3 regions of the Aerococcus tenax genome follow, and region 1 is predicted to be linked to each of the others. Evidence: predicted binding sites of a transcription regulator. Region 1 holds the regulator's gene; each other region holds the start of a gene.
What was found. The regulator CtsR, encoded in region 1, represses protease genes until heat stress. The targets are predictions, from matches to a motif close to TTGGTCAAAAAAGGTCAAANA.
Positions count from the first base shown of each region.

Region 2: DBT50_RS02835 (ATP-dependent Clp protease ATP-binding subunit) is a predicted target of CtsR. The motif match lies at 4,996-5,016, and genes of this name have one in related genera.
Region 3: clpP (ATP-dependent Clp endopeptidase proteolytic subunit ClpP) is a predicted target of CtsR. The motif match lies at 3,784-3,804, and genes of this name have one in related genera.

Region 1 is NZ_CP127382.2:1,687,560-1,695,749, forward strand. Features, by position in the region: gene DBT50_RS07905 (ATP-dependent Clp protease ATP-binding subunit) at 1-1,811, opposite strand, end outside; gene DBT50_RS07910 (CtsR family transcriptional regulator) at 1,842-2,300, opposite strand; gene DBT50_RS07915 (cation diffusion facilitator family transporter) at 2,419-3,543, opposite strand; gene DBT50_RS07920 (hypothetical protein) at 3,745-5,373, opposite strand; gene DBT50_RS07925 (ABC transporter ATP-binding protein) at 5,366-6,070, opposite strand; gene DBT50_RS07930 (DUF739 family protein) at 6,391-6,630, opposite strand; tRNA gene DBT50_RS07935 (tRNA-Pro) at 7,143-7,216, opposite strand; tRNA gene DBT50_RS07940 (tRNA-Pro) at 7,273-7,346, opposite strand; tRNA gene DBT50_RS07945 (tRNA-Arg) at 7,351-7,424, opposite strand; tRNA gene DBT50_RS07950 (tRNA-Leu) at 7,443-7,528, opposite strand; tRNA gene DBT50_RS07955 (tRNA-Gly) at 7,558-7,629, opposite strand; tRNA gene DBT50_RS07960 (tRNA-Lys) at 7,664-7,736, opposite strand; tRNA gene DBT50_RS07965 (tRNA-Val) at 7,741-7,813, opposite strand; gene DBT50_RS07970 (prepilin peptidase) at 7,967-8,190, shown strand, end outside.
Region 2 is NZ_CP127382.2:626,636-634,825, forward strand. Features, by position in the region: gene DBT50_RS02825 (peptide chain release factor 3) at 1-838, shown strand, start outside; gene guaB (IMP dehydrogenase) at 1,117-2,598, shown strand; gene DBT50_RS02835 (ATP-dependent Clp protease ATP-binding subunit) at 2,706-4,895, opposite strand; gene DBT50_RS02840 (phosphocarrier protein HPr) at 5,184-5,450, shown strand; gene ptsP (phosphoenolpyruvate--protein phosphotransferase) at 5,452-7,176, shown strand; gene DBT50_RS02850 (glycosyltransferase) at 7,342-8,190, shown strand, end outside.
Region 3 is NZ_CP127382.2:754,413-762,602, reverse strand. Features, by position in the region: gene DBT50_RS03615 (phosphoglycerate kinase) at 1-723, opposite strand, end outside; gene gap (type I glyceraldehyde-3-phosphate dehydrogenase) at 822-1,820, opposite strand; gene DBT50_RS03605 (sugar-binding transcriptional regulator) at 1,856-2,896, opposite strand; gene clpP (ATP-dependent Clp endopeptidase proteolytic subunit ClpP) at 3,139-3,741, opposite strand; tRNA gene DBT50_RS03595 (tRNA-Arg) at 4,014-4,085, shown strand; gene DBT50_RS03590 (MetQ/NlpA family ABC transporter substrate-binding protein) at 4,375-5,196, opposite strand; gene DBT50_RS03585 (PTS fructose transporter subunit IIABC) at 5,532-7,529, opposite strand; gene pfkB (1-phosphofructokinase) at 7,548-8,190, opposite strand, start outside.

The DNA of each region.
Region 1 (8,190 bases):
CCTGGTGCTGAACCGATCATCCGGCTGGAAGAATATTTCTCCATGTATTCGGACATATCTAGACGAATCAGGGCCTCTTCCGAACCAAAAAGGGTTTCGGCTAAGGTCTTGGCTAATTCGGTTTTCCCGACCCCGGTTGGGCCCAGGAACATAAAGGAACCGATGGGACGATTTCTTTGGCCTAGGCCGCTGCGTGAGCGTTTAATAGCCCGGGCCACTGCATTGACCGCTTCATCCTGTCCCTTGACCCGGTCATGGAGGCGGTCTTCCAAGTGGATCAAGCGTTCATTGTCACTTTGACTCAGTTCTTGGACTGGGATACCGGTCCAGGAATGGATCAAGTTTTGCACGTCATGACTGGTCAAGCTTAAGTCGTAGCTGTCTTGATTGTCCTGGTCGCCTTCTTTCTCTTCCAAACGGCTAAGTTTTCTGACTAATTCAGCTTGTTGGGCATGGACCGCGGCCGCCTTTTGAAAGGCCTGGTTACGGACATGGTATTCTTTTTCTTGGTTGAGGCGCTTCAATTCCTGTTCGATTTGGTATTTTTTCCGGCGGCCACTATTGGCTACTGGATTGTCCAGCCGCTTGGTCGCTGCGGCCTCGTCCATGACATCAATAGCCTTGTCTGGTAAGAAGCGGTCCGACAGGTAACGAGAGCTTAGACGGACACAGGCTTCAATGCTTTCATCAGGAATGGCCACTTGGTGGTGTTTTTCATAGGCGGGCCGGATCCCTTTCAAGATTTCTTCAGTTTCCGCTAGGCTAGGTTCTTCGACTAAAATCTTAGCAAATCGTCTTTCCAAGGCGGCATCTTTTTCGATGTATTTTTGATATTCGTTGAGGGTAGTAGCCCCGATCAGTTGGACCTGTCCCCGGCTTAGGGCAGGTTTTAGGAGGTTTGAGGCATCAATGGCCCCTTCAGCTCCCCCAGCCCCTATAATGGTATGGATTTCATCGATAAAGAGAATAATATTGCCTTGGTCTTCAATTTCTTCAATTAAATGCTTCATGCGGTCTTCAAATTCTCCGCGGTACTTGGTCCCAGCCACTAAAGAGCCGATATCTAGGACCATGAGTCGTTTATCCAGCATGTTTTCTGGGACTTGCTGTTGGCTCATTTGGATGGCTAAGGCTTCGACAATGGCAGTCTTACCGACCCCAGGTTCACCAACCAAGACCGGGTTATTCTTGGTCCGACGGCTTAAGACCTGCATGAGCCGGCGCATTTCTTGCTGGCGGCCGATCACTGGGTCCAACTTGCCGTCCTTAGCGGCTTGGGTCAGGTCCTTAGCAATACTGTCCAAGGTTGGGGTCTTGCTTTTGCTTGGCTTACCCAACGGTTTTTTGGTCCGGTTTCTGACCGGTTCTTTTTGTCCCAGCATCTGATAGACATCACTACGCAAACGATTAACATCTATATCGAGATTTTTCAGCAGGCGGTTGGCCAGGGTTTCCTCATTAATTAGGGCCAGTAGTAAGTGTTCCGTGCCAATTAAGGAAGCTTGCATAGACTTGGCCAAGTCTTTGGCTTGGTTTAAAACCTCTTGCATGCGTGGGGAAAACTGCACATAGTCTTCCTGGCTCTTGGCTGAATCACTGGTCCCGTAGCCGGTCACAAATTCAATCTCTTCGCGAAGACTCTCATAACTTGGCAAGTAGTCGCTTAAGACGGCATGAGCAACACCTTCACTTTCGCGGTATAAGCCCAAAAGCATATGCTCGCTACCAATGGCTGGATGACGGAAGTATTCAGCTTCTTCTTTGGCAAATCCAATCGCGGTCTTGGCTTTTTCAGTATAGATGTCTTTCATAGTTGTCTCCTTTTCTAATTACCGGAGTAATTAGTGATATTTCAAATGTTCTAGCATGTTCCTAAGTATCACTGCGCGGACACGGTCCGGGGATTTGAAATTAGACATGACTTGCTTGTCAATGGCTGAGTGCATGATAGCCGCCTCGCTCTCGCTAAGCAGTTCATTCTTCATCAAATTGGTGAGAATCGATACAGCATCGCGCAAGGAAATGTCGTTCCCTACTAGGCTAATCATATTATCAATATAGTCCGCATCATCGATAATATTCAATTTCATAATTCTGATATAGCCACCACCACCCCGCTTACTTTCGACTTGATAGCCTTGCTTGGGGGTAAATCGCGTATTAATCACATAATTAATCTGTGAAGGCACGCACTCAAAGCGGTCAGCAATTTCACTCCGTCTGATTTCGACCCGTTCAGTATCTTGAAGCACCTCTTTGAGATAGGCTTCAATAATATCTGACATATTCCGGTTGCTCATGTCCTCACCTCCTTCACTAATTATTGACTAACTTTGACTAATATACTTTAATAATAAGCAAAAAAAGGGATGAGGTCAACTATTTAATTCACTAATAGCGACCTCATCAGGCTTTGACCTAGTTATGCTGGCTACTTTCTCTTTGGATAAAGTGGTCAGGATCGTAAACCGTGTCAATGGTTATATGATTTATATTATATTTTGCCACTAAGGAGCGGATTTTTTGTTTGAGGTCTTCTTGTTCATCAGCGGTTAAGCGACAAGTCAGGACGGTGACACTGGCCATATGTTGCTCTCCATCAGTTGACCAGATATGTAAGTGGGACAAACCATCAATATCATCATCTAAGGCTAAGATTTGTTGACCAATGACTTGGGGGTCGATGCCTTCAGGAACCGCTTGGAGGAAAATTTTAGAAATGTTCAGAAAACGTGGGAAACTTTGGCTGATAATCCAAACCGCAGTCAGAATCGACAAGAGTGGGTCAAGGAAATACCAATTGGTAAAGCGTAAAACCACTGAAAGAATCAGGATGGCTACCCAGCCGAGGACATCTTCTAGGAGGTGGAGGTTGAGTAATTGTTCATTGGCTGACTGACCCTTATGCATCATCCAAGAGCAGTAACCATTAACTACCACTGCGAAAATGGCTACCCAGAACATTCCCGTCACGTGAACCGGTTCAGGATTAAAGAGCTTAGGAATCGAAGTAATCAAAATAAAGGCCGATCCGAATAATAGAAAGACTGCCGTAATCAGCCCCCCTAATAAAGAAAAGCGGCGGTAACCGTAGGAATAGCGGTTATCAGCTTCACGGTCAGAAATCTTTTCAAAGAACCAGGCAATAGCAATGGCTAGAACGTCGCCCGAGTCGTGGACCGCATCAGATAGGATGGCCGCACTGTTTAAGGTCCAACCAAAGAAGGCCTCAAAGACCGTAAAGAAGGCATTTAAGATGAGAACTATGCGCATCTTCTTGGCCGTTTCCTGGGTATTCTTAAAACGAAGTTGTTTGGCCTTATCTAATTCCAACTCTGCTGGGTCAAGGGCGACCAGGGAGAACTGTTCAAAGGCTAAAAAGCGACGTAGGTAAAGTAATTCTTCCTGGCGGTGCAAACGGACAATATCCTTGTCCAATTCAATAGCAAAGCCCTTGTCCTGGTTAAGGTCTTGGATTTGATGGGCCAGCCAATCATATTGGCTTTGGCTTTCGATACCGACAATCCTGTAAAGTGTTTCCATGTTTTCACTCTCCTTATAATACCCTATCATATCATCATTTTCTTCCAGCACAAACAATAACTACCCTTGTAGTCCCAAGATTTTAAGTAAATTTAATTAATCGTTAAATAAAGTAGATCCCTATAAAACTAAAGCCAACAAAGTGAAAAACTCCCCTAAATAAAAAAGACCCTGCCTTCACTAAGAGACAGGGTTAAGCATCTAGCGCAAGACAAAGCGCTTAGGACCGATAAATTTCAACAAGAGATAGCCTAAAATAATATAGGCAATGATAAAGAGGTAAATTCCTAAAATCACCCGTGGCCCAATCGATTCAGCATTCATATAGAGCAGGTAAGGAATAAAGATGCTCAAGGACCGGATAATATTATAGAGGGGGCTCTTGCTTTCCAAGTTAGCGGTAAAGGGTTGGAGCCAGTAATATAAGTAGAGGTAATGGACGGTAAAGAAGACCATCACAACTACTTGACTAAGAAGTAAAATCCCCAATGGCAGTAAGCGTTGCCCGCCTAACTGGAAGTAGACCAGACTGGACCCTAACATTAAAACCAATAAGGTAGGTAAATTATAACGGAAACAGCGTTTAAAGCGAATCACCATGGCCTCCGCTAAGAGGTCGGGATTGCGGTAATAATTGTTGTGCATCAAGTAGCGGTCCATATTGAAAAAGCAAAAACGGGTAAAGGATTCTCCAATATTCAAGAAAAGGCAGGCATAGATCACCATCACCACCAAGTAGGTCTGGTAGGCTTTTTCCAAGTCGGCCTGGCTGATCTCTAGGTCACCATGGAAGAAGAATTGGTAAACAAAGATTCCTCCACTGATTAAGGCAAAGAGGCCAAGAACGATCAGAAAGATAATCCGGCGTTGCTTGTTCAAGCGGTGGCCCAGTCGGTCAAAGAAGATGGCATTGATATAAGTTATCCCCTTTAAGTGGTCATAGTGGTCGGAAGTAGCGGAGACTTTGATATCTTCTGCTTCCACCTTGACATTGGCGGACTGGGCATTAGTCACGGCCTGGTTAATGTTTCGGATGCTGTTATGGTTGATGCTTGACCGGGCCAGGGCCTGGTACTTATCAGATTTGGCTAGCCAATGAGCCCCGATCCCTGCCATGACCACTCCAGCGACCGCCGTAAGAGGATGGAAGAGCCAGTTAATCGGTAAGTGGAAGCTAGCAGCTTCTTCCATCAGCGACAAGCCCACAAACAGTCCCCCAGAAACAAAAATCATAGCAATCATCACGATGGTAAAGGGCCGGTTAGGGACTTGGTGCTTGGGATTGACTAGCTTCAGGTAGAGGGCTTGGGCTAAGAGTCGTAAGCCGAGGAAAAAAAGAGTCATATTCATCCCACTAAAAAGGGAGAGGCCCATGGCTTTTAGCGCGATGGTCGCGGCTAGCCCGTAAAAAATCACAAAGTTCAAGCCTTCCATAAAGGTCATATTCAAGTAATAGCGTTTGGGATTCATCTTTAAGTAATAGATACAAAGCCGGTCAAAGGTTTGGTTGGGGTCAATTAACTTAACCCAAAAGGTCGCTAAGACTAAAGAGAAACAAAAGATGGCTAGCAAACGGACAGTATTTTCCTGCCCGGGGTCGCCAATAAAACCGAGGAGAAAGATGGCCCCAAAATAAAAGCTCTTGCCAAAGATTTGCTTAAAAATTTCCCCCACTGTGCCCAACCAAGTGGTCAGACTCTTGACATATTTGGCTTCAAACCAACGATTGGGAATATACTTACCGATCAGGGGAAGGCGTTGGAGATAGTAGAGGAAAACATTAAATGACCGGGTGGCTTTGAGCCGCTGTAAGAATTGATAGTTAGTCATGGCCCTCATCCTCCACGCTCAAGGCTTCAATGAGGGACTGGTCAAAGTCCTCATCTTCCAGGGCGCTCTCAAAGTGGCGCAACTGGCCTTGGTGTAAAAGCACAATATCATCACAAATATCCTTGGCCAGTTGGATCATATGAGTGGACATGATCATAATATGATCCTTACCTAGGTCAAGGAGGAGGCGCTTAATTTCTAAACTGGAAATCACATCAATAGCAGTCAGGGGTTCATCGAGGAGGATAATTTTAGGTTTGGAAATCAAAAGGCAAAGAATGGCCAGCTTACTCTTCATCCCACTGGAGTAGCCCTTGATAATTCGGTGGCGATCCTCTTGACTAAAGCCCAAGCGGTCCAAGTAATCATCAACGGAATAAGTATCCTTGGGGGCGTGGATATCCATGTAAAATTTGATGTATTCATAGCCTGTGAGAAAGTCCGGTAAATAATTTTCCGCAAAGACCATGCCGATGTCTTCCGGCTCAATGGCTCTTTCTTGGCCATTCTCAACTAATTGAGCTTGCCCACCATCACTTTCCAAGTCCCCATAGAGGATACGAAAGAGGGTGGTCTTCCCTGACCCATTCCGGCCTAAGAGTCCGTAGATATGACCCGCTTCAAAAGTGTAAGTCGCCCCCTTGAGGACTTCTTGATCTTGAAAGCTCTTTTCGATATTTTCTAAGCGCAATTCCATGCTGGTCGCCTCCATTTGTCTATTCAGCCCATGGGCCTTCTGTACTGCAAGTATAACAAAGAATGAAAGCGCCTTAAAGCCAAAAAGAGTGCGTGCTGACGACAAAAAGTGAAACGCTGGAAGAAATATGCGATAATTCTCGCAGAGGATTGACAAATATTACCGAAGTGGAGTTCACTTTTGTCAGCGAACAGGTTTAGAGAGAGCGCGACAAGCGCGTCAGAAGCGGACGCTTGCCCTAGCTTGTAAGAGGTTTTGGTTTAAAAATTGTAGATAGAAAAAAGCTGGAACCCTTGTCCCAGCCTCTCTTCGTTTAATAATTAATTATCATTTGTTTCTGCCTTATTTTCTTTAGGAGTAAAGAAATAACGGCCGATTTCTTCATGGTCGATATCCAATAATTCGCAAGACTTATAAATTTGTGATTGACTAAAAGACAAACCACCATTTAATTTCATGGACATAGTCGGCTCTGACAATTCCATTGCCTTGGAAAAATTCTTAACCGAACCATAAATCTCAATAATCCTGCCACGTAATTTTCGATAGTCGAATTCCATAAACACACTCCAATCCACATTCACTTGTTAAAACTCATTCAATGACTTTAAGGGATAAGGATCATCGGCAGAAGTTATCCAAACTTCCTGCCAATTATTATGTGGACTTATCCCAAGATTTTCTTAAGCCTCGCGTATTAAGTCTGATAAGGTGCTCTGTCTCAAGCATTCTTAAAGCCTAAGCACCAAAAGCTTGGCTCTAAGCCAAAGTTTGTTTGCCTTTATCAGCTGGTCCACTAATGAGTCCAAGGACCAACATCCTTAAGTCAACTGGGCTTCATTCACAGCCATTTTAATAAATGAGTGCCCACTCACTTACTATACACTATTCTGTCTAAAAATCTATTAAAAGCCCTTCTAAATTAAGTTAAATTTAACAAATTTATTTTTTTCTTTAATAAATAACATCTTACTGATTTTACCAGAAGATTTAGGGATTGTGCCAGCAATTTCCTTAAGAAAATAAAAAAAGCGATCCAAAGACCGCTAGAAGGCTTGTTCTTATCAACTTATCGGGAAGACCGGATTCGAACCGACGACCCCTACGTCCCGAACGTAGTGCTCTACCAAGCTGAGCTACTTCCCGTCATCGTAGACTTTTTAAGTAAAATAAAAAGCGCCTTACTGACGCTTTCCATCGAGTCGGGAAAACAGGATTCGAACCTGCGACCCCTTGGTCCCAAACCAAGTGCTCTACCAAGCTGAGCTATTTCCCGGTAATGCACCCAGCAGGATTCGAACCTGCAACCGCCTGATTCGTAGTCAGGTACTCTATCCAGTTGAGCCATGGGTGCTTGATCATTTAAACGGTATGCCGAGGACCGGAATCGAACCGGTACGGTGTTTAACCACCGCGGGATTTTAAGTCCCGTGCGTCTGCCTGTTCCGCCACCCCGGCATATTAATTAATTCAAAGCCATTTGGCTAAGCGGAAGACGGGATTCGAACCCGCGACCCTCACCTTGGCAAGGTGATGTTCTACCACTGAACTACTTCCGCATTTGTAAGTCAATACTAGGTATGCTTACAATAATGATCCGTGGGAGGCTCGAACTCCCGACCCTCTGATTAAAAGTCAGATGCTCTACCAACTGAGCTAACGAATCATAATGGAGAATGAGGGGCTCGAACCCCCGACATTCTGCTTGTAAGGCAGACGCTCTCCCAGCTGAGCTAATTCTCCCTAAACCTTTGTCGTTTGGTCGCTGTCTTTATCAGACAACTATTAAATAATACCACTATTCTGTATAAGCGTCAAGTGAATTTGACAAAAAAATTTACCTGGTCAGCTAAATTTTTTAGTCTTTGCGGACTAATAAGCTAGGAGGTGTTTACTATGCGACTTAGCCTAGCCTTTTTCTTTTTCGCTGCCCTAGCTTCTTGCCTGATGGCCTTTAGCCACCGTTACCTGAAAAAACTTCCCTTTCTCTGGGCCCGGTCTCAGTGCGACCAGTGTCAGGTCACTTTATCAGCTTTAGCCCTTATTCCCCTGGCCGGTTATTTTTTGTCAAGAGGACGGTGCTTCCACTGCCAGCATCCTATCGCCTGGACCTATCCCCT
Region 2 (8,190 bases), 1.0 Mb from region 1:
AGGGAAGTTAACGCCAGTTTTCTTTGGGTCTGCCTTAACGGGTTTTGGCGTTCAAACCTTCTTAGATGCCTTTGTCGATTTTGCTCCCGCGCCTCAAGCGGTTGAAACAGTGGAAGAGGACTTAGTTGACCCTCTTGATGAACAATTAACCGGATTTATCTTCAAGATTCAAGCTAACATGGATCCCCGACACCGTGACCGGATTGCCTTTGTTCGGATTTGCTCGGGCGAGTTTCATGAAGGCATGGATGTCACTGTAGCTCGAACGGATAAGAAGTTAAAGCTGAATAATACCACGCGCTTTATGGCAGATACTCGTGAACATGCTAGTTTAGCAGTGGCAGGGGATATTATTGGCCTTTATGATACCGGAAACTTTCAAATTGGAGACTCCATCTATTCAGGCAAGCACAAGGTAAACTTTAAACCCCTCCCACAATTTACGCCAGAATTATTTATGAAGGTGAGTCCTAAGAATGTTATGAAGCAAAAATCCTTCCATAAGGGGATTAAACAACTCGTTGAAGAAGGGGCTATCCAACTTTATAAAACTTGGCACACCGAAGAGTATATCTTAGGGGCAGTCGGACAACTCCAGTTCGAAGTCTTCCAATACCGCTTATTAAATGAATACAATTCGGAAGTGGAAATGACACCCCTGGGCAATAAAATTGCCCGTTGGATTTCCGAAGATCAACTGGATCCTTCCATGTCATCGAGTCGTAACTTGCTCTGCAAAGACCGCTTCGACCAACCTGTCTTTCTTTTTGAAAATCAATTTGCTGAAAATTGGTTCCAACAAAAATATCCTGATGTGGAATTGGAATCCTTGCTATAGGAAACGAACAAGTGAGCAATAAGGCAAAAGCAGCCCCAATAGGCTACCTATAGACCTGTCAGTTTTTATAAGTTGAACATTTATAGCTAGTTAATTCACTAATTTCCCCCTTTTTACCAAAAATAGTCTATTTTGGTAAAAAGGGGGTTTATTTCCCAATAAATTGCTTATAAAACGTATATTTTAATCAAGATTTACCAAAAATGTATGTATTTTTGCCTTTACTTGTGCTATATTAGGGATCAATATAAAATATCAAAAAAAGGAGTTTTGGCTTCATGAATCAATGGGAAAATAAATTTGTTAAAGAAGGACTAACATTTGATGATGTATTATTGATACCCCAAGCGAGCGATATTGTTCCTGACCAGGTCAATGTCAGTGTTCAATTAGCTGATAATATACGCTTAAACGTTCCGATACTCTCGGCAAGTATGGATACTGTGACTGAGTCAGAAATGGCCATCGCCCTGGCACGTTCAGGCGGTATGGGTGTCATCCATAAAAATATGACCATTGATGACCAGGCGGGGGAAGTCAGAAAGGTTAAACGCTCAGAAAGTGGTGTGATTACTAATCCTTTTTATCTTTATCCTGATAGTACCGTTAGAGAAGCTGAAGAATTAATGAGCCTTTACCACATTTCTGGTGTTCCTATTGTGGAAAGTCAAAGCTCCCATAAGTTAGTGGGGATTATTACTAACCGTGATAAACGGTTTGTTACTGATAGCTCGCGAAAAATTGCTGACTATATGACTAAGGATAATTTAGTCACCGCGCCTGTCGGGACCAGTTTAGAAGCGGCTGAAGAAATTTTACAAAGTTACCGGATTGAAAAGCTTCCCCTAGTCGATGAAGCGGGAAATCTGTCCGGTTTGATTACTTTTAAGGATTTAGCTAATGTAAGAAATTATCCCGATGCGGCTAAGGATGACAGTGGCCGTTTATTGTGCGCTGCGGCTGTGGGAGTGACTTCTGATACCTTCCGTCGGGTTCAAGCTTTAGCTGAAGCAGAGGTCGATGCTATTGTGATTGATACGGCTCATGGTCATTCTCAAGGCGTCTTGAATAAGATCAAAGAAGTCCGTCAATCCTATCCTCATCTCACTATTATTGCTGGTAATGTAGCCACTGCTGAAGGAACGAGAGCGCTTTTTGAAGCAGGCGTGGACGTGGTTAAGGTAGGGATTGGACCTGGTTCCATTTGTACTACCCGGGTGGTCGCTGGGGTAGGGATGCCCCAATTAACCGCCATTTACGATGCGGCTCAAGTAGCTAATGAATTTGGTAAAACCATTATTGCCGATGGGGGCATCAAGTATTCTGGAGACATCGTGAAAGCCCTGGCAGCTGGTGGTCACGCAGTCATGCTAGGATCTATGCTAGCGGGTACTGATGAAGCTCCGGGTGAAATGGAAATTTACCAAGGCAGACGCTTCAAGACTTACCGCGGCATGGGGAGTATGGCTGCCATGAAAAAAGGGTCGGCCGACCGTTACTTCCAAGGTGAAGTGAATGAAGCCAATAAATTGGTGCCCGAAGGTATCGAAGGCCGAGTTTCCTATAAAGGGCCTGTTAGTGCTATCGTTTATCAAATGGTGGGCGGCTTACGGTCAGGTATGGGCTATTGCGGTGCTCACAATGTGGAAGACTTACGTCAAAATGGTCAATTTGTCCGCATCAGTTCGGCTGGCCTAGTGGAATCCCATCCCCATGATGTTCAAATCACTAAGGAAGCTCCTAATTATTCACGCGGCTAATGGTATAAACCTTTGATGGATTAGTACTTAAAAAAATATCCTATTCATTAGGCAGGCAAAAAGGAGTTGGGATTTACCCCAACTCCTTTTAAAAATGATTTATTTGATTAATCAACTTCTGTTTCTTCAAGAGCCTGGCTGTTTTCACTCTCATTAACAACAATGTTGCCAGAATCATCCACGGTAAAGTGGACATAGGAAACACTTGGATCTTTTAAGTATAGGTCCGCGACTTGGTTTTCAATTTGTTCTTGGATGACCCGTCTTAATGGGCGGGCACCCAGTTTGGGGTCATAGCCTAGTTCAACAATAGCTTCTTTCACTTGGTCGTCAATGGCAATGCTGATTTTTTGTCCCTTGAGTAATTTGTTCATGTTGGTGAGCATGTGGTCGACAATTTGAATTAATTCTTCCTTGGTCAGCGGTTGAAATTCGATGATGCCGTCAAAGCGGTTCATGAATTCAGGTTTAAAGTAATTATCCAATTGGTCCAAGACAGATTGGTTTTTTCCTTGTTGACTAGCGGCAAAACCGACGCTAGCTTCAACGTTACCCGTTCCGGCATTGGAAGTCATGATGATAAGGGTATCTTTAAAGGAAACCGTTCGACCTTGTGCATCGGTAAGTCGACCGTCTTCCATGATTTGTAGGAAGAGGTTGAGGACATCAGGGTGGGCCTTTTCTACTTCATCTAAGAGAATGAGAGAATAAGGTTGCCGTCTGACTTGTTCAGTTAATTGGCCAGCTTCGTCATAGCCGACATAGCCGGGTGGTGAACCGATCATCTTAGAAACACTGTGTTTTTCCATGTATTCAGACATGTCAAAGCGGATCATTGCTTCTTCACTACCAAAGAGTTGCTTAGCAAGCTGACGGGCTAATTCTGTCTTGCCGACACCCGTTGGTCCCACAAATAGGAAGGAAGCAATGGGTTTATTACCTGGGTGGAAGCCCACACGGTTACGGCGGATTGCTGCTGATACTTTTTCGACAGCAGGATCTTGGCCGATAATTGTCTCCTTGAGTTCATCCTCAAGTTGCAATAAATTGCTTTGTTCTTGGTCTTGTAACTGGCCAACGGGGATACCAGTTTTAGATTCCACTAATTCTTCGATGTCTTCGACGGTGATCGTTGGGACTTGTTCAACAACAGCTTCATTATTAGCGGCCATATCCTTATATTTCTTTAATTGGTCGCGGTAATAGGCCGCCTTCTCATAGTCTTCAGCATCGGTAGCCATTTCCTTTAATTTTTCTAATTCTTGAATCTGATCTTCTAAGGCCTCCTTATCCAAGAAGGGAATGGTTAAGTTTTTCTTGGAGCCCGCTTCATCAAGCAGATCGATGGCCTTATCAGGTAATTGCCGGTCTTGGATATAACGATTAGACAGGGTAACCGTTGCTTCTAAGGCTTGGTCAGTAAAGTGAACATGGTGAAATTTTTGGTATTGGTCGGCTAAACCCTTGATAATAGTGATGGCTTCTTCCACCGAAGGCTCATCCACTTGAACCGGTTGTAAACGGCGAGCCAGTGCGCCATCTTTTTCGATACGACGGAATTCATTTAGGGTTGTTGCTCCGACTAATTGCATTTCGCCCCGGGCCAGGGCAGGTTTTAAGATGTTGCCAGCATCCATTGATGAATTATCGGCTGTTCCTGCCCCCACAATTTCATGGATTTCGTCAATAAATAGAATGATTGATTGATTGGAGCTGACTTCTTTAATCAGGGCTTGCATTTTTTCTTCAAATTGGCCCCGAACGCCAGTACCTTGGACTAAGGAGGCCACATCTAAACTAATAACTTCCTTGTTTTGTAGCTTTTCAGGAACTTCTTTAGCCACTATTTTTTGGGCTAAACCTTCCACAACTGCCGTCTTACCTACACCAGCTTCTCCGATGAGGACAGGATTATTTTTGGTTCGACGGTTGAGAATTTCGATTACCCGATTTATTTCTTGGTCACGGCCAATTACCGGGTCGTACTTGCCTTGGCGAGCCAATTCAGTCATGTTGGTTCCATAATTAGCCAACAAGCTATTTCCTTTGCCATCATTAGGATGGTGTGGAGGCTCTTGGCCGTTAGCATTATGGGGGCCTTTATCTTGCATTTGTCTGAGTAGCTCATAGAGGTTTCCCCATGAATTATTGTCATTATTGCTTTTTCCAGTTTGAGATTGGTTGCGAATTATCTCTGCATAACAAGGTTGGCAAAGGTTAATGGCCTGCCTTTGTCCATTAATATTCGCATACATATGAATGGCAGCTTCGCGTTGGTTACAACGTTGGCATTTCAATAGTGCCACGCTCCTTTCTTAAGAAATTGGCCAATATTTTTAATATACATATATTGTAAAAATACCTTTTTGATAAACATTGACCTTCAATTGTTATTATACATTGACCATGTTTGACATTCAAGTCATAAAGCTTGTTTTCCCATGTTAAAGCCAAGGAGAATTTAATTAAGTAGTTGTCACCATGCCTAAAAAATGGTACATTATTAATGTAACGGTTTTCTTTTCTTTAAGCGATAGTTGGGAAAGTCGTCAAATTACGTAGATTTAAAAAAGGAGATTATAATAATGAAAACTCAAGACTTTAATATTACTGCAGAAACTGGTATCCATGCTCGTCCAGCAACCTTACTTGTGCAAACTGCAAGCAAATTTAAATCTGATATTAACTTAGAATATAAAGGTAAATCTGTTAACTTGAAATCCATCATGGGTGTAATGTCCTTAGGAGTAGGCCAAGGTGCAGATGTAACCATCTCTGTTGAAGGTGAAGATGAAGAAGAAGCAATGGCAGCTATCCAAGAAACCATGAAAAGTGAAGGGTTGTCAGAATAACATGGAAAAGTTGAAAGGAATTGGGGCTAGTGATGGTTACGCCATTGCTAAGGCCTTTCTTTTGGAACAACCTGACTTATCCTTTGAAGAAGGAAAAGTAGAAGATGCTGATGCGGAAATTGACCGCTTAACTAAGGCTATTGACGATAGTCGCATTGAGATCGCTAAGATTAAAGTGATTGCGCAAGAACGTCTATCTGAAGAAGAAGCAGGCGTTTTTGATGCGCATTTACAAATGCTAGATGACCCAGAAATGATTGCGACTTACCAACAAAAAGTCAAAGATGAAAATCTTGATGCTCAAACTGCTGTGCGCCAAACGGCTGATGGCTTTATTGCTATCTTTAAAGCCATGGAAGATAACCCATATATGCAAGAACGTGCAGCGGATATTAAAGATGTTACCGACCGCCTCATCGCACATTTAATCGGCGCCAAAATTCCTAACTTGAGTTTAATTGATGAGGATGCAATTGTTATTGCTCCTGATTTAACTCCGAGTGATACCGCACAATTAAACAAATATGTTAAAGGATTTGTTACTGATATTGGTGGACGGACATCCCACTCGGCAATTATGGCACGTAGCTTAGAAGTTGCCGCTGTTGTTGGGACCACTTCTGCTTCTGAAGCGGTTAGTGATGGTGACTTAGTCATTGTCGACGGTTTTGAAGGAGAAGTTTTAATTAATCCAGACCAAGCCACTGTTGATAGCTATAAGGACAAAGCTAAGGCTTATCAAAAACAAAAACTTGAATGGGAAAGCCTTAAAGATGCGGATTCTCTAACCAAAGATGGCAAACAATTTGAAATTGTTGCCAATATCGGTTCACCTAAAGACTTACCCGGTGTCCATGAAAATGGGGCTGAAGGTGTGGGACTTTATCGGACAGAATTCCTCTATATGGATTCAGACCACTTCCCAACTGAAGAAGAACAATTTGAAGCTTATAAGGAAGTTTTAGAATCTCTTAATGGTAAGAATGTGGTTATTCGGACTATGGATATTGGTGGAGATAAGAAACTCCCTTATTTACCCTTACCTGAAGAGCTAAATCCTTTCTTGGGTTACCGTGCTATCCGGATTTGCTTAAGAGAAACGGATATGTTCCGGACCCAATTACGGGCACTTCTACGTGCTTCCGCTTATGGAAAATTAAGCATTATGTTCCCAATGGTAGCCACTTTAGAAGAATGGCGTCAAGCCAAAGCCCTATATGAGGAAGAACGTCAAAAATTAATTGACGAGGGCGTTGAAGTCGCTGACAATATTCAAGTGGGGATTATGATTGAAATCCCAGCAGCCGCTGTTTTAGCTGATCAATTTGCCAAGGAAGTTGACTTCTTTAGTATTGGTACCAACGACTTGATCCAATACACCATGGCTGCTGACCGGATGAATAATAATATCTCTTACCTCTACCAACCATATAATCCAGCCGTGCTACGCCTGATTAACTATGTGATTCAAGCTAGTCACAAAGAAGGTAAATGGACCGGTATGTGTGGGGAAGTAGCTGGTGACCAAACTGCTATCCCACTACTTGTTGGTATGGGCTTAGATGAATTCTCTATGAGCGCAACTTCAATTCTTAAATCGCGTTCCTTAATGGCTCGCTTAGATTCTAAGGAGTGTGAAGAATTAGCTCACAAAGCCATGAATGAAAAGACCAGTTCAGAAGAAGTGGCCGAAATGGTTCATGACTATGTTTCTAAGTTAGACTAAAAAGAATAAACTGATTAAGTGCTGGTAATGAATACTGCCTTCAGTGAAGGAGAGTGATTCAATCATACCAGCACTTTTTTCTTGGATTGGTATTCACTCTGACCTGTGCTAAAATAAAAGTACTTTGCACAGCTTAATAGTAGATGATTATGAGGGGAGAGGAAAATGAAGATCGGCTTTTTTACGGATACTTATTTTCCACAAACTAGTGGGGTGGCTAGCTCAATTCAGACCTTAAAAGAAGAATTGACCAAGGCCGGCCACCAAGTTTATATTTTCACCACGACAGATCCTAAGGTGAAAGAGGATCAAGCGGAAGAAGGAATATTTAGGTACGAATCCATTCCCTTTCTCTTTTTTAAAGAACGTCGGGTGGCGGTGACAACTTTGCGACCGATTTATAAGAAGGCCAAAGAATTAGATTTAGATATCATCCATACCCATACCGAGTTTACCATGGGGATTTTTGGCGTCATGGTGGCCCACCGTTTGCGTTTACCAATTGTGCATACTTATCACACCTGGTATGAAAATTACCTGCATTATATCTTAAATGGTCACTTAGTGCCTAAGGCGGCGGTTAAGTCCTATACCCGTTATTTTTGTCAATTAGCCAATACGGTTATTGCTCCTAGTCAAATGATCCGCCAAGTGTTACAGGAATACGGTGTTGAGCGCCCGATTGAAGTCATACCGTCCGGTGTCCGTTTCACAAAGCAATTAGCTAAGGCAGACCGCCAACAATTAAAGGATGAGCTGGGGCTTGCGGATGACCAGCTGGTTCTTATCACGGTTAACCGAATTGCCCAAGAGAAGAATTTAGATAGTTTAATTCAACAGATGGCCAAGCTTCTGGAACTTATCCCCCAGGCTCGACTACTGATAGTCGGTGATGGACCGGAAAAAGACCACCTAATGTCCCTTAGCCAAGAACTCAAGATAAGTCATGCAGTTATTTTTACTGGGATGGTTCCCCATGAAGAAATTAATGGCTATTATCAAATCGCTGATATT
Region 3 (8,190 bases), 930 kb from region 1:
ACCCACTTCATAACCCTTTGCTTTTAAGAAGGTATAAGCCATCCCCCCACCAATAAGCACTTTATCGGCCTTATTAAGTAAGGATTCGATCACGGCAATTTTATCGGAAACTTTAGCCCCACCTAAGATAGCAACAAAAGGTCGCTTAGGATTATTGACTGCATCCCCTAAGAAGTTTAATTCCTTTTCCATCAAGAAGCCAGCTACCGCATGGTCAACATTAGCAGAAATACCAACATTAGATGCATGGGCACGGTGAGCGGTCCCAAAGGCATCGTTAACAAAAATACCGTCGCCTAATGAAGCCCAGTATTTACCTAATTCAGGATCGTTACCGGATTCTTTCTTGCCATCAACATCTTCAAAACGGGTATTTTCAAAGAGTAAAACTTCCCCGTCATTTAATTGGTCAATGGCTTCTTCTAACTCTTGTCCCCGAGTAGCAGGAACAAAGACTACTTTTTGCCCTAGGAGTTCTTCTAAGTGTTTAGCGACTGGAGCAAGGGACTTGTCTTTTTTGTCTTCTTCACTTTTGACTTTGCCTAAGTGAGAAAATAAGATCAATTTTCCGCCTTGTTCAATCACATATTTAATCGTTGGTAGGGCTTGGACCATACGATTATCATCGGTAATTTCTCCATCCTTCATAGGGACATTGAAGTCAACCCGCATTAAAATCTTTTTACCTTGGACATTAACATCTTTTACTGTTTCTTTTGCCATATTCATTTCTCCTTTTTCTATCACTTAGAAAAAAGGCAGGGAGCGTCTGACTCCCCGCCTTTACATGGATAGACGCTTTTATTAAACGTTAGCGTTTATTATAACTTAGCGAAGTATTCTAAGGTACGTACTAATTGTGAAGTATATGACATTTCGTTGTCATACCATGCAGCAGTCTTCACTAATTGCTTACCGTCAACGTCCATAACTTTAGTTAAGGTTGCATCGAATAAGGAACCATAAGTCATACCTACAATATCTGAAGAAACGATTTCATCTTCGTTGTAACCGAAGGATTCATTTGAAGCAGCCTTCATAGCAGCGTTAACTTCTTCAACGGTAACATTCTTTTCAAGAACGGTGAAGAATTCAGTAATAGAACCAGATTTAACAGGTACACGTTGTGCGGAACCATCTAATTTACCATTTAATTCTGGTAAAACTTGGCCAACAGCTTTTGCAGCACCGGTAGTGTTAGGAATAATGTTTTCTGCAGCGGCACGTGCACGACGGAAGTCTCCCTTACGGTGTGGAGCATCCAAGGTGTTTTGGTCCCCTGTATAAGCATGGATAGTAGACATTAAACCTTCAACAATACCAAAGCTCTTGTTTAAAGCATCTGCTAAAGGTGCTAAACAGTTAGTGGTACATGAAGCACCAGAAATAACAGTTTCATCCCCTGTTAAGATTTCGTGGTTGGTGTTGTAAACGATAGTTGGAATATCTGCTCCACCTGGTGCAGTAATAACAACTTTCTTAGCTCCACCTTTTAAGTGTAGTTCAGCTTTTTCTTTTGATGCAAAGAAACCAGTAGCTTCAAGAACAACTTCTACACCTAAGTCACCCCAAGGAATTTCAGCTGGGTCTGGATGAGACATAACTTTAACTTCTTTACCGTTTACTTTGAAGGCGTCATCTAAAACTTCAATTTCACCATTGAAACGACCATGAGTGGTGTCATATTTCAATAAGTGAGCTAACATTTTTGAGTCAGTTAAATCATTGATTGCAACTACTTCTAAACCTTCAACATCTTGGATACGACGGAAAGCTAAACGTCCGATACGTCCAAAACCATTAATACCTACTTTTACCATATTAATAATTTTCCTCCTTCGGAAATAAAATATTTTTAATGAGTTTCCTCATTTAAAACCTGATTACTTACCCCTAAATCTGTCACTAAGACAAAATTAAAGGGTGCGAGTTTTGCAAAAGCTTGAATGGCTTTTGCTTTAGCACGTCCGCCAGCAATTAGAATGGGATATTGAATATCCTTTATTTGATCTAATTGTAAACCAATACGGGGCATTTGATAAACTATTTCCCCCTCTTTGGTGTAAAAACACCCGAATGCTTCACCAATAGCTCCTTTAGCAAGGATTTTATCAATCAATTCTGATGAAAACCCCCGTCTTTGGGCCATGATTCTAGCATCGCCAACACTAAACAATAAAGCATCAGTCCGCTTTAAAATATTTAATGTTGCTTGAATGGAGGGCTCTTTTACCAATAAGTCTCTCGTTTCTTCAGTAAGAACATCAGGAACGTAGAGAGAATTAGTGGTCCCGTTTAAGCGGTGTGCGAGTTGGTCACTAATTGTATTTGCCTGAATCGCCACCGAATCGCCCATGCCACCACGGGCAGGAACAATCGTAAAATGTCGATTCTTAGTTAAGACTTTACGGTTTAAGCTCTTAGCAACCTCGAGTATTGTCGAGCCGCCTGAAACAGCCACCGTAATGTATCCTTCTGGCAAAGTATTGGCTAAATAGTTAGATAGAAAAACCCCTATTTGCGCCAAGGTACTATTTTCTTCATCAAGATTACTCTCAATAATATGTACCTCATCGATGCCTAGTTGCTTTTCTAAGCGTTGCTCCTTAGCAAATAAACTAGAATCTTCATGGAGCATTTCACGAGCAAAAGCTAAAGCTTCCTCACCCTTAGCGGTGATAACCATTCCATTTCTAGTGGAATCTAGTAACCCTTCTTTTTTAAGGATATTTGTTTCACGCCGGAGTGGTCGCTCAGTCATGTCTAACTTCTTCGCCAAAATTTGGCGACCAATAGGTTGAAAGCGTAAGACCATTTGTAAAATTTGCATCCTTTTTTTAAAGAGGTCTTCCAATTCAGGAACCACTTTAAGGATTCTACTGTAAACGGCTTTCATGACATTCAACTTTCTATTGCATGGACTTTTATTGTCCGTCATGCCTTTTTTTGACCAACATAGTGCAAAAAAATTTGAGCAGTTCTATCTGCTATTCATTTTTCTACACTAGTAGTATAACAAGAATATCATGCAGCCGCAAGCATTTTGCAGTGAAAATCCAAATTTTATAAAAACCGAGTGTACTTACTTAAGCTACACTCGGTAATCATTCTGTATATATCTTGTAAGGCTTTAAGATATTATTCTTGACCTTTTAGTCCTTGGTTAGAAGCCATGATTTCATCAATGATGCCATAGTCCTTAGCTTCTTTGGCAGTCATCCAGTAATCACGGTCCATATCTTTTTCTACTTTATCGATATCTTGACCAGAACGTTCAGCAATAATTTCTTTTAAGGTTTGCTTGGTTTGTAAGATATGACGGGCTGAGATTTCAATTTCAGTGGCTTGACCTTGAACGCCACCTAAAGGTTGGTGAATAAGCACTTCAGAATGCGGTAAGGCATAGCGTTTCCCTTTTGTGCCGCCAATTAATAGGATTGAGCCCATAGAAGCTGCTAAACCAGTAACTATGGTGACAACATCGGCATTAACAAATTGCATGGTGTCATAAATTGCCATCCCGGCAGTCACTGATCCCCCTGGACTATTAATGTAAATATAAATATCTTTATCGTTATCTTGAGCATCTAAGAAAAGTAATTGGGCAATAACACTGTTTGCCATATCATCATTAACTTCTCCACTGAGCATAATAATACGGTCTTTCAATAAGCGTGAATAAATATCATAAGCGCGTTCGCCACGAGGTGATTGTTCAATCACTGTAGGTACTAAATTCATTTAATTTCCTCCTTTTTCAACTTCCTAATCATTATAACCTTAATAGTCAATATAGGTCAATAGATAAACTTATCGCTCCTTTGACTGAGAAAATTGATGATAATTTGACATTACTGCCTTTCAGACAGTATTAGGCTAGATTTTTTACTAGCCTTCATCTGATTTTGCAAGTGAGGCTATTATAGTAAGAAATCATCGATAACAGCAATACTTTTTTTCGAGAAAGTTCTTAACAAAACTATGCTATTTGTGCTATAATATATTTATTGCTTGCGCCTATAGTGTAATGGATATCACGTAAGATTCCGGTTCTTGAGATGGGGGTTCGATTCCCTCTAGGCGCGTAATAACGTAATAAGGGGTTTCCCCCTTATAAAACTTAGTTTATAACAGCAATTAAAAGAGCAAGGCTATCAAGGAGGGCCTTGCTCTTTTAATTTGTAAGACACGTATTAGGATGCAACAAGATATATGAATTGCTAATTTGGTCCCTTAGAAGCAGATTAAGCAATTTTTTCTAAATATCTCCCAAACCCGAGTTCGCCAAGCAACTTGATCATTTAAGCATAACTAAAAGAAAATGACCTATCACCTAACTAAGGGAATCCTTAGCTAGGGATAGGTCTTTTTTAATTATTTTTGGCTTTCCCAAATTGGAATACTTGAGCCATTACTTTTTTCATCAATAATTTTAGCGACTTCAGGGGTTTGGTAGTACTTCACAATCTTCTTATAAGTTTCATTATCCTTATTCTTTTCATCAACAGCAATGACATTCCAATAAGGTTTAGAACTATCGGTCGCCTTTTCTAAATAAATGGAGTCTTTAGTTGGAACAAATCCTGCGTCGGCAGCCATATCATTATTGATGCAAGAAATCGTTACATCATTTAAGGCACTAGCTGTTTGGTTAGAGTCTAAGGTAATGAATTCCAGATTTTTTGGATTTTCAGTGATATCCTCAACGGTTGGCATGAGCCCTTTATCTGGGTTTAACTTAATTAGTCCTGCTTCTTGAAGCAATAACAGTGCCCGACTTTCATTAGAGACATCATTAGGCACAGCTACCTTGTCACCCTCTTTGACTTGATCGATACTTTCAATCTTATTGGAGAAGACTCCCATTGGGTTAAGGGTGGTATATCCAATCGTGGTGTTGTGGTAACCAGATTCTTCATTCATATTGTCCATATAAATTTCAGTTAAGGCAGCATGCATATCAATTTCATTATGCTCTAAGGCTTCAATGGGCATCCGATAATCAGTAAATTTTACCAATTCAAGGTCAATGCCTTCCTTTTCCTTCAATTCATCCTTTAAGTAGTCCCATTCATCATTTTTCTCACCAACGACCCCTACTTTTACCGTTTTATTACTATCAGTATTGCCTGATTGACAAGCCACTAAGGTAAAAGCAGCTAATAGGGTCATCAATCGTAAAATCCATTTCTTCATTGCAATTCCTCCTACTATTTTACTCATAATGAGCTGACCCTTATATTCTACTAATTAAAGCTTGTTATGACAATGTTCTTAGCCTTATTTAAAAGTATTCATCAATGATCTATAACAACTATCATAAGAATATAAAAAAGCTGCACATTCCGTGCAGCGACTTAAAGATTCTTAAATATAACTGAGTTGAGTTGTGTAAAAAAGTTATTAAGAAGGTAAGAATCTTCAATAGATAAAAGTATATCATAGATGAAAACTAGCGCCAACCAGTCTTATAACAAATTAAGCATTTCATAAAAAAAGTCCCTGTGCTAGGACACAAGGACTCATTTAAATTATTCAGCTTTTTGAGTTTTATCGCTCGATTTAGCGCGACTTAAAGAGACATTAAGGAGTAGGCCACCGATAAGTCCGCCGATTAACCATGCAAGTAAGTACATTAGACCATTAGTTACCCCACCAGCTAAGACTGCAAATACACCACCGTGAGGAACATAGGATACACAACCAAAGAACATACTTAAGGCTCCAGCAATTCCTGAACCAAGGGCTAGTGGTGGAATCACATGTAGTGGATCTTTAGCAGCGAAAGGAATCGCACCTTCAGTAATGAAGGCAGCCCCCATGACATAGTTAACATAAGCACTATTACGTTCATCTTCAGTCCATAGACTCTTCTTTAAGGTAGCAGAGATACCAATGGCTAATGGTGGCACCATACCACCACACATTACGGCTGCCATCACGTTAGATCCTGCACCAGCTGATGCGGTGACTAAAGCAGTACCAGTAACATAGGCGGCTTTATTAATCGGACCCCCCATATCGATAGACATCATCGCTCCAACCACAAAACCTAAGATAATGGTCATGGAAGGTGGAATACTATTGATAAGGCTCATTAAGCCGTTCATCACTGCGCCCATTGGTCCATTGATCACAAAGAGCATCAAGAAGCCCATAATCAATACCCCAAGGACTGGGTATAGGAAGATCGATTTCATCCCGTTTAAGGATTTAGGTAGCCAGGCAAATAGTTTTTCTAATAGCCAAACAATACCGCCGGCTAAGAAACCAGCAACCAAGGCGCCAAGGAAACCAGAAGAAACCGAATTTTCAAAAATTCCAACCCCAGTAAAGGCAGCAAATTTACTTGGTTCCGCACAGATACCACCGATAACCCCGATAACTAAACCGATACGGTCTGCCATGGAATGACCGATAAAACCAGCCAACATAGGTAGCATCATGGCAAAGGATAAGTTACCTACTGTATTTAAGGCTTGCGCAATTTGGTTGTAATCATCAGCAGCTGGATCAGCGGAAGTAATGCCCCAGAAGAATGACAAGGCAATTAAGATACCACCAGCAACAACGAATGGTAACATATGAGAAACACCATTCATTAAGTGCTTATAAGCTAAACGGCCTAATGTTTCGCCATCTGAACTCTCTTCTTCTTCAGCATTTTGGTCTTTCTTAGCATGATAGATTGGTAGCTTATCATTGGCTGCTCGTTCCACTAACTGGTCAGCTTTGTTAACCCCATCACCAACAGGAACAATAATGATTGGTTTGCCATCGAAACGAGCCATTTCAACTTGTTTGTCAGCAGCAACAATAACAGCTGTCGCTTCTTCAATATCTTTTTTGGTTAAGCGGTTTTCTACCCCACTTTGACCATTAGTTTCAACCTTAATCCGGTAACCAGCGGCTTGTCCGGCTTTTTTCAAGCGTTCTTCCGCCATATAGGTATGGGCAATCCCAGTTGGGCAAGCGGTCACGGCAACGATATATACATCATTATCAGTACTATCAGTCTTATCCGCTTCAACTGGTGCAGCTTTGGCTTCACCAGTTTCTTCTGTTGCTTCTTCACTTTCATCATGAGCCTTGATAATTTCTAGGACTTCATCAGGACTTTCTGCTTTTAATAAAGCATCTTTGACTCCGTCTTTTAACAAGACTTTAGATAATTGCGCTAAGGCCTTCAGGTGTTCCCCACCGCCCCCTTCTGGAGCAGCAATCATAAAGATTAATTTAGCTGGTTGACCGTCAAAGGATTCCCATTCAATTCCTTCTGCGCTCCGAGCAAAAATAATAGCAGCTTCTTTGATTGATTCATGTTGGGCATGGGGAATGGCAATCTCATCACCAACGCCAGTAGTGGATTGAGCTTCTCTGGCTTCTAACTTTTCCACGTAAGCCTCAGCATCACTGACGCCTCCACAATCTGAGAAACGCTTAGCTAAATGGACTAGGGTATCTTTTTTACTTTCAGTTTGTAAGTTGAGATCCATAGCCTCTTTGACAAATAAATCAGATAATTTCATTGCTTTGAATCCTCCTTTTTAATTTTCTTTCTTAACAACAATTTGATCAACTAATTCTTCAACTAAGTCTTTCGTCGTAATGCCAACGGAAAAGGCTGTTCCTGACCCAGTAGCTGCAGCGATTTTTAATGATTCGGCATAGTCCTTACTTTCAACGTAAGCACTTATAAAGCCCGACAACATGGAATCGCCAGCTCCTACAGAATTTATAACCTTTCCTGTAGGCACATTGGCCCGGTAGATATCCCCTCTTTCAGTAAGCAATAAACTCCCGTCGCCACCCAGAGATACCAAAACATTTAAAGCCCCAGCTTCCTGTAAGGCCTTGGCATATTTTATTAAATCAGCGTCTGACTCAATCTGAGTTTCGAATAGTTCACCAAGTTCTTCACGGTTTGGTTTAATAATAAAAGGTTTATATTCTAAACAGGCTTTTAATAATTGCTTATTAGAATCTAAAACAAAATTAACTTTTTTTTCTAAGCATAATTTAGCAATACGGATATAAGCTTCCTCATCCAATCCAGGAGCGGCATTTCCTGCTAGAAAGACAGTATCATTTTCTGTCAGTTCTTCATTCAAGTAAGTCATTAATTCTTGGAATTTATCAGCATCGACTCTTGGTCCTTGGGCATTAATTTCGGTTTCTTGTGGGCCTTTG